4 regions of the Mesorhizobium sp. M4B.F.Ca.ET.214.01.1.1 genome follow, and region 4 is predicted to be linked to each of the others. Evidence: predicted binding sites of a transcription regulator. Region 4 holds the regulator's gene; each other region holds the start of a gene.

Region 1 (2,190 bases), on a different contig from region 4:
CGTGCCGGCCTCGGCATAGACGGCGGATGCCGGAATGCTGGAGCCCGAGCAGGCATGGCCATCGACGAATTTGGTGCCGTCGGCGACGATGCGGTTGGCGACGGAAACCGCCTGCTTCGGATCGCACTGGTCGTCCTGGACGTCGAGCTTGATCTGGTTGCCGTTGACACCGCCAGCGGCGTTGATGGCGTCGGCGGCGGCCTGCGCGCCCTGCTTGAACTGGTCGCCGATGGTGGCGAGCTGTCCGGTCATCGGACCGACCACCGAGATGGTGATGTCATCGGCAAATGCCAGCGGCGCGCTCATCATCAGGCCCAATGCGGCTGCGCTCAAAATACCTAATTTTTTCATGGTGATATAACTCCTCCACTCGCGCGCGGCCGCTCCGGCCGCGCTTCTTTTAGAGAGGCCGGACCATTTCATCCTTCGCCTGGCATGTCTTGGCGCATCGCCGGCACTCGATTGGGCCTGTATTGTATCGCGGACCGCGTGAAAGCCAAAAGCCGCGCCGGCCTTGTTCCGGCCGGTCGCGGCTTTTTGCCAAACGAGCTTTCCCGAACGCCCCCGCGCCCGAAACCCCACTCGCTTCCCTGTCTTTCTTTTCGTCCGGCCGTCTTGCGCGGCCTTGTCCCTGATGCCGGCCGTCTTGCGCGGCCTTGTCCCTGTGCCGGCCGTCTTGCGCGGCCTGAGCCCGAAGCGTTTCCGCCCTTGTTGTCTGTCAGTGCATCGTCATCCATTCGCGAGCTTCGCGCAGCGCCCTAGCGATCTCGGCCTTGGACATCGCCGCCGACAGTTCCGAGCGCAATTCGGCGGCGCGCACCGAACCCTTGATGGCGGCGATGTTGAACCATTTGTGGGCGGCGACGACGTCGGTCTCGCAATCGCGGCCGGTCGCATACATCATGCCCAATTCGAAAAGAATGTCGGCCTGGGCAGTTGCCCCCATGGCGCCGAAGCCGGCTTCAAGCATTTCAAAACGTGCCATTTCAATCCCCTGTCTGGCTCCCGAGAGCTGCCTCCTTCTGTCCCTTGGTATCCCTCGGGGGGCTGCTCTTTCGATGCTTTCGAGGATGAAGCCGAGCCTTGAATCCGTCGTTAAATGGCGTGCTTAATTTGAAGAAAACAAAGCTAAAACAAGAGGTAAACACTGAAATTCGTTAAGCATACAAAGCCCGCAAATCAGCCTGTTTGCGGCAAATTTGACGAAAACTTCAAACGGTCCGGTCAAGACTCCGCTAACCACGGGAACCAATGGCGATGAAGCTATCCGTGCATTTCGCGTTGAAAGGTGGCGGCAAAATCCTGCAACCTTCCCCGGCGGCACCGCTTTTGTTTTGCCGGAAGCTGAACTAGCTTACGTTTGCGTAAGGGTTAGGAAGGCGGGACGGCGCCCCACCGGAACCTATAGGGAGGACAGAGATGTTTCGAAAAGTAAGCCTGGCCGTGGCGGCCACCTTGATCATGGCCAGCGCGGCCTTTGCCGATCCGATCGAGGGCAATTGGAAAACGCAGTCCGGCGAGACGGCGGCGATCGGCGGCGGCGGCGCCTTTGCCATCACGCTGAAGACCGGCAAGTTTGCCGGCAAGACGATCGGCTCGCTCAAGGCGGCCGGCGACAACAAATATGCCGGCAGCATAACCGACCCGGAGACGGACAAGACCTATGCCGGCAAGGCGACGCTTTCGGGCACCTCGCTCAAGATGAGCGGCTGCGTGTTCGGCGGCCTGATCTGCAAGAGCCAGACCTGGCACAAGCTCTGATCTGCGCCTCGCCGCAATCACCTGACGACGGGGCCCTCGTGGCCCCGTTTTCATTTTCTACCCGGCCGATGCGCCGCCTCAAAACCCGTCAACGAACTTGAACCGCAGATGAATGCCGGCATCAGAGCCGGTTCAGCGGCGCTCGGGCATTCTCCTTGGCATTGAAGGAGAGGACCAACGCAATGCTCGCCCGCCGCTTCACCATCGTCTGCCTGCTGATGAGCCTGTTTGGCATGCTTTTCGCCGTCCTGGTGGCCGAGACAGGCCGCCCGGCCCGGGCCTGGGACGCTGCCAATTCCTGCCGGCCGAACTGCATGAACCATTTCAACCGCTGAACCGACAAACCCTCAAAAGAGAAGCTACGATCATGGACCGCATCATCACCACCAGCGCCCTGAAGGCCCTTCGGCTCCTGCCGCGGGCGGCGCT
Region 2 (2,190 bases), on a different contig from region 4:
CGCCACCGGCGGATGGATGTCGATGAAGGGGCGGGCGGTTTCGGGCGTCATGATGGTCTCCAATCCGGGGCGCGCGGCGCTCCGGCCGCCCTCATGCCACTTCCAGCGCCCCCGGCACAAGGGCCAGCATTTGCGCGAAGTTGGCGGCGCTGAAGGCGGGCACCGCCTCGGTGCTTTCGATGGCCAGGATGGAGGCGGCAATGCCTTCGCGCAGGGCCGCGCGCAGCGGCAGGCCATTGAGCAGAGCGGCGACCGTCGCGCCGGTCAGCGCATCGCCGGCGCCGGTGACGTCGGCGATCCTACGCGGGGCGGGCGGGGCGATGGAGAACAGGCCCTCGCCGTCGAAGCCGAGCACCGGCGCGCCGCCCGCCGTCACCACGCCGCTCCCGAGCCCGGCGCGCCGCAGCCCGCCGACCAGATCGTGGCCATTCGCATCGTCGCCCAGGCCGGCGAGGGCGCCGGCCTCGCGCCGGTTCATGAACAGCACGGCCAGGCTGCCCAGCACCGGCATCAGCCGCACCACCTTGGCCGGCGAGATGGCGATGGCGAAGACCGGCTTGCCGGCGGCTTGCGCCACCAGCCGTTCCAGCGCCGCGGACGGCAGGTTCGCGTCGCATAGGAGGGCATCGGCGGAAGCGATCGCCTCGCGCACCTTGGCGCGGCGGATCTGCTTGGGGAAGGCGAGGTCGTAGAGCGCCATGTCGGCAAAGCCGACTATCAGCTCGCCGTCGCGGTCGATCAGCGCCGTGTAGCTCGGCGTCGTGCGGTCGAGGAACACCGCCGACAGGTCGGCGATGCCGGCGCTCGCGATCGCCGTCGACACAGTCTCGGCCGCGGCGTCGCCGCCGCGCATCGACAGCAGCGAGGCCGAGACACCGCGCCTGACCAAACTGCGCAACGCGTTGAAGACGCCGCCGCCGACATCCTCGCGCATGGTGCCGGGGTTCGAGGCAGCCGGCACGTAAGGGCCTGACACCTGGCCCCGCCGGTCGATATGGGCGCCGCCCACGGCAAGGATGTTGGGGGACTTCACCATCGTGGCGTCGATACCTTTGTTGATTGTCCGGCCGCGCACACTAGGTTTCTCCGCGCCGCCCCGCAATCAACGCCGCGATTCGGGCCGGCCGGACAATGGAATCCCGCATGGCCGATTGGAAGACGCCCCCGCTGTGTGTTGTGGGACATAAATAGAACAGATCAAGATATTGATTGTTTTTCAGCAACTTGATGCCTCTTGCCAAACGAGAACAAAAAAGGTACAAAATGACAGGGATCACGGATTGTCCGGCCTTCATTGACGACCAAGGGGTGATGTATCATGGCTCAGAATACTTTGCGGCTTGTAGAGGATAAGGCAGTGGACAAATCAAAGGCTCTGGACGCGGCGCTGTCGCAAATCGAGCGCGCCTTCGGCAAGGGCTCGATCATGCGCCTCGGCGCCAACGAGCAGGTGGTCGAGATCGAAACCGTGCCGACCGGATCGCTCGGCCTCGACATCGCGCTCGGCGTCGGCGGCCTGCCGCGCGGCCGCATCATCGAGATCTACGGGCCGGAAAGCTCGGGCAAGACGACGCTGGCGCTGCACACCGTGGCGGAAGCCCAGAAGAAGGGCGGCATCTGCGCCTTCGTCGATGCCGAGCACGCGCTCGATCCGGTCTATGCCCGCAAGCTCGGTGTCGACCTCGAAAACCTGCTGATCTCGCAGCCCGACACCGGCGAGCAGGCGCTGGAAATCTGCGACACGCTGGTGCGCTCCGGCGCCATCGATGTGCTGGTGGTCGATTCGGTCGCCGCGCTGACGCCGCGCGCCGAAATCGAAGGTGAGATGGGCGATGCGCTGCCCGGCCTACAGGCCCGCCTGATGAGCCAGGCGCTGCGCAAGCTGACCGCCTCGATCTCGCGCTCCAACACCATGGTCATCTTCATCAACCAGATCCGCATGAAGATCGGCGTCATGTTCGGCTCGCCCGAGACGACGACCGGCGGCAACGCGCTGAAGTTCTACGCCTCGGTCCGCCTCGACATCCGCCGCATCGGCTCGGTCAAGGACCGCGACGAGGTCGTCGGCAACCAGACCCGCGTCAAGGTCGTCAAGAACAAGCTGGCGCCGCCCTTCAAGGTGGTCGAGTTCGACATCATGTACGGCGAGGGCGTGTCGAAGACCGGCGAGCTGGTCGACCTCGGCGTCAA
Region 3 (2,190 bases), on a different contig from region 4:
GAAGCGCAGGATGTTGTCGACCTCGGCACCGCGCCAGCCATAGATCGATTGGTCGTCGTCGCCGACACAGCAGATGTTGACGGTGGCCGGGCGGGAATTCCCCTTGAGGGGAGAGTGGCCGGGCGAAGCCCGGTCGGGTGGGGTCCTCGCGGCAGTGCTCGACGCCCCTGTGCTCGATGACCGGGCGGTGCCTTCTGCGGCGACCCCCTCCGCCCGCTTCGCGGGCACCTCCCCCTCAAGGGGGGAGGATTGCGGCCGCTGCGCCAGCAGGCGCAGCCACATATACTGCGCGGTGTTGGTGTCCTGGTACTCGTCGACGAGGATGTATTTGAAGCGCCTGTGGTAGTCCTTCAGCACATCCGGATAGGCGCGGAAGATACGGATCGGATGGCAGAGCAGGTCGCCGAAATCGCAGGCGTTCAGGGTCTGCAGCCGCTCCTGATAGGCCTTGTAGAGCTCGCGCCCCTTGCCGTTGGCGAAGCTGCGGGCGTCGCCCTCCGGGATGTCGGCGGGGCCGAGCCCCTTGTTCTTCCAACCGTCGATCATCTGGGCGAACTGCTTGGCCGGCCAGCGCTTGTCGTCCAGCCCCTCGGCCTGGATGAGCTGCTTGATCAGACGCACGACATCGTCGGTGTCGAGGATGGTGAAATCGGATTTCAGCCCGGCGAGCTCGGCGTGGCGGCGCAGCAGCTTGACGCCGATCGAGTGGAAGGTGCCGAGCCACGGCATGCCCTCGATCTTTTCGCCGACGAGTAGGCCAATACGGGTCTTCATCTCGCGTGCGGCCTTGTTTGTGAAGGTGACCGCGAGAATCTCCCATGGATTCGCTTTATGGGTTGAAAGGATGTGGGCGATGCGGGTGGTGAGCACGCGCGTCTTGCCGGTGCCGGCGCCGGCCAGCACCAGTACCGGGCCTTCGGTCGTCTCGACCGCCAGCCGCTGCTCGGGGTTCAGGCCCTTCAGATAGTCGGGCGCGCTGTTCTGGCCGCTGCGGGCGGCCATGGCGCGCGCGGCTATGCCGGACGGGGCCGCGGGCCGCGCATTCGGTTCGTCAAAAAAGGGCATGTCTTCCGAAAAGCCGGACATTGCCCCCGAATGTAGTGATTCGGCAGCGAAAGGCCAGAAGTGTCTATGTTTTGTTCTGGTTTGGCGACACGATTGCCGGGCGTGGTGGCTTTTCCAGCGCCGGCAAGCGCCTCGAAGCCCTTATCCGGCGGCTGCCCGCATGCGCTCGCCGATCTTGTCGGCGACGTAGCCGGCATCGCGTGCCGCGCCGTGGATCATGGTGGAGGAGGTCGAGTGCTGGAAATGCAGGCCGCAGACATACAGTCCCGGTTCGCCTTCGACGGCGCCGCGATACTGCTTCACCCGGCCGGTGTCGTCGAAGATCGGCAGCTTGATCCAATCGAGCCCGGCCCGGAACCCGGTGCACCAGATGATGTTGGCAACGTCGAGAAGCTGGCCGTCGTCGAGCAGCGGCTTGCCGTCGCGGGCACTGGCGACGCGGGCGACCCGGCGGACGCCGGCGGCGTCCAGATCCTGCGGCTTGACCCGGATCAGCGGCAGGCCATGCGACAACTGCTCCGGCTTGGCCTTGCGGCCCATCGGCGTATCGACGGTGAGCAAACGGTGGAAAACGATGCGCAAGACCACCGGCAGGACCAAACGCATCGCGAAGTAGCCATTGTAGGCGACCGGGATGTGGCCTGGATGGCGGCCCGACAGCCACACTTGATGCGTTCGCGCGACATCCATGGCGATTTCCGCACCGGAATTGCTGGCGCCGACAAGAAGCACGCCACCTGCCTTGAGCTGTTCCGGGTTCTTGTAGGCAACCGAATGCAATTGCCGGATCGACGGATCGAACGACGCCGCGAAATCCGGGATCTTCGGCTTCTGATAGCTCGAGGCGGCGGCGACGACGTGCTTGGCGATGTAGCGGGTCTGGCCTGATGTGACGATGTAGCGCTCGCCGGAACGGGTCACCTCGTCGACCTTGACGCCAGTGCGCACCGGCAAGGCAAACCTCCGCGCATAGGCCTCGAGATAGTCGGCCATTTCGTCCTTGGTCGGGAATGAATAGCGCGCGGCGGGGAAGGGCATGCCGACCAGACCGTCGAAGCGTGCCGGGGTAAACAGGCGCAGCGAATCCCAGCGCGAGCGCCAGATGTCGCCGACGCGTTCGCGGCC
Region 4 (2,190 bases):
CCCTGACGATGCCGTTCGGTCTCGACTGGCCATTCCTGTATCTGATGGGCAAGGGCCTGACCGCGATGATCGCGATCTCCGGGTGGATCTCCGAACGCTCGCCGGTCGATGCCGTCGGGCTGATCTCCATTCAATCGGTGCTTTTCGTGACGATAGCGCTGGTCATCGCGACCATGGCCACGACCTGGCTGAGACTTGCGGCGATCCCCTTCGCTCTGGCCGGCCTGCTGACGGTTTCAAATACCCGCACGCCCGATGTGCTGATCTCGGAGGATGCGCATCTGGTGGCGATGCCGATCGGCGGCGGCGAGCTCGCCGTCAACCGGGCGCGGTCGAATGAATTCACCACCGACAACTGGAAACGCGCGCTGGTGGCCGAGACCGTCGTCGAGCCGGAGACCTTCGAGACAGGGGATGCACGCTTCGATATCGATCCGCTCGACCTGCCGCCTGGCTCGCCATTCTACTGCAGGGACGGACTGTGCCTTGCCCGGCATCCGTCCGGCGCAATCGTGGCGCTCGCGGAAAACCGCAAGACGGCGCGGCCGGCCTGCGCCTTCGCCGACCTGATCGTCATCGACGACGCCACCGCCTACAGTCCCTGCTGGAATTCGCTGGCCCTCGTCGTCACCAAACGCCAGCTCGCCCGCTCAGGCAGCGCCGCCGTCTTCTTCGATCCGCAATCGGCGACCGCGCAAGCAACAATCCGCTACGCGGTCGAAAAGCCCTACCGGCCATGGCACGAGCAGCGCAAATACTCTCGCGAGGCGAGGGGACTGCCGCCATACCAGAGACCCGAAAGACCGGTGGTCAAACTGGCGCCGTCCGCTCAGTAGCGCCGGATCAGGCCGACCAGCTTGCCTTGCACCTTGACCCGGTCAGGGCCGAAGATGCGGGTCTCATAGGCAGGGTTGGCGGCTTCGAGCGCGATCGATGCGCCCTTGCGGCGGAAGCGCTTCAGCGTCGCCTCTTCCTCGTCGACCAGCGCCACAACGATCTCGCCGGGGCTCGCCGTGTCGGCGTTGCGGATGATGACCGTGTCGCCGTCGAAGATGCCGGCCTCGATCATCGAGTCGCCCTTCACCTCCAGCGCATAATGCTCGCCGCCCGAGATCATGTCCGGGGGCACCGAGATCGAATGCGTCTGGTGCTGGATGGCGTCGATCGGCACGCCGGCGGCGATGCGGCCCATTACCGGGATCGACACCGCCGACACAGCGTCGTCGTCATTGCTGGGGGTGCGCGACGGCGACGCCGGTTTGATCTGCCGGCCGAGATTGCCCTGTCCGAGGCTTCCCTGGATGACGCTCGGCGAAAACTTCTTCGCGGCATTGAGGCCAGGCGCGATCGAATCGGGCAGGCGCAGCACTTCCAGCGCACGCGCCCGGTTGGGCAGCCGGCGAATGAAGCCGCGCTCCTCAAGCGCAGTGATCAGCCGGTGGATGCCCGACTTCGAAGCCAGATCAAGCGCCTCCTTCATCTCGTCGAAAGAGGGCGGAATGCCGCTTTCCTTCAGCCGTTCATGGATGAACATCAGGAGTTCATGTTGTTTGCGCGTCAGCATGGCGGCCCCCACGGGTTCTGAAACCAGAATCAGAAAAACAAACCCAGAACAAACACTATCTGTTCCAGTTGTGTTCCGCAACCGTTTAAAGTTTAATGAATGCGTTGACGTTTTGTTCAGCGTAGCATCAGAACGCGACAAGCGTCGCCGACGGCGGCGGCCGGGGCGAAGGGCTCTCGCACCACGAGGCCATTGGCGTCGGCGAGCATGCGCAGCATCGAGGAGTCCTGGATGCCGAAGGGCGTCGCAACCAGTGAGCCGGCTTCTTCGCGGACGACGGCCCGCACGTAATCCTGCCTCAGATCGTTTGCCTGCATCGCGGCGCCCAGCCGCGCCTCGCGAATGTCCTGGGTGAACGCGCGGCCACCGAGCCGCGCCAGCAACGGCTTCAGGAACAGCTGCGAACAGACCAGGCTCGCCACCGGATTGCCGGGCAGGCCGATGCAGCGCGCGGGTCCCAGCCGGCCGAACATCAGCGGCTTGCCCGGGCGCATGGCGATCTTCCAGAAATCGAGCGTCATGCCTTCGCCGGTCAGCACGCCGTGAATGAGATCGTGGTCGCCGACCGAGGCGCCGCCAAGCGTCACGATGACATCGGCCTGCTGCTCGACGGCCTGCCTGACCAG

The links. Region 4 encodes LexA, which represses DNA repair genes until DNA is damaged. Its sites were predicted from a motif close to TGTTCNNNNTGTGTTCNG; they were not measured.
Region 1: a site for LexA is predicted at 1,119-1,136, ahead of EN857_RS05375 (sel1 repeat family protein). Genes of this name have one in related genera too.
Region 2: a site for LexA is predicted at 1,178-1,195, ahead of recA (recombinase RecA). Genes of this name have one in related genera too.
Region 3: a site for LexA is predicted at 1,127-1,144, ahead of EN857_RS12680 (UvrD-helicase domain-containing protein). Genes of this name have one in related genera too.

Annotation. Positions count from the first base shown of each region.
Region 1 is NZ_SRUX01000002.1:422,653-424,842, forward strand. Features, by position in the region: gene EN857_RS05370 (ABC transporter substrate-binding protein) at 1-351, opposite strand, end outside; gene EN857_RS05375 (sel1 repeat family protein) at 719-985, opposite strand; gene EN857_RS05380 (DUF2147 domain-containing protein) at 1,420-1,761, shown strand; gene EN857_RS34635 (hypothetical protein) at 1,944-2,096, shown strand; gene EN857_RS05385 (hypothetical protein) at 2,129-2,190, shown strand, end outside.
Region 2 is NZ_SRUX01000012.1:224,212-226,401, reverse strand. Features, by position in the region: gene EN857_RS23675 (pseudouridine-5'-phosphate glycosidase) at 1-51, opposite strand, end outside; gene EN857_RS23670 (carbohydrate kinase family protein) at 92-1,036, opposite strand; gene recA (recombinase RecA) at 1,319-2,190, shown strand, end outside.
Region 3 is NZ_SRUX01000005.1:234,895-237,084, forward strand. Features, by position in the region: gene EN857_RS12680 (UvrD-helicase domain-containing protein) at 1-1,086, opposite strand, end outside; gene EN857_RS12685 (FAD-dependent oxidoreductase) at 1,207-2,190, opposite strand, start outside.
Region 4 is NZ_SRUX01000009.1:118,965-121,154, reverse strand. Features, by position in the region: gene EN857_RS18960 (ComEC/Rec2 family competence protein) at 1-836, shown strand, start outside; gene lexA (transcriptional repressor LexA) at 830-1,564, opposite strand; gene glp (gephyrin-like molybdotransferase Glp) at 1,681-2,190, opposite strand, start outside.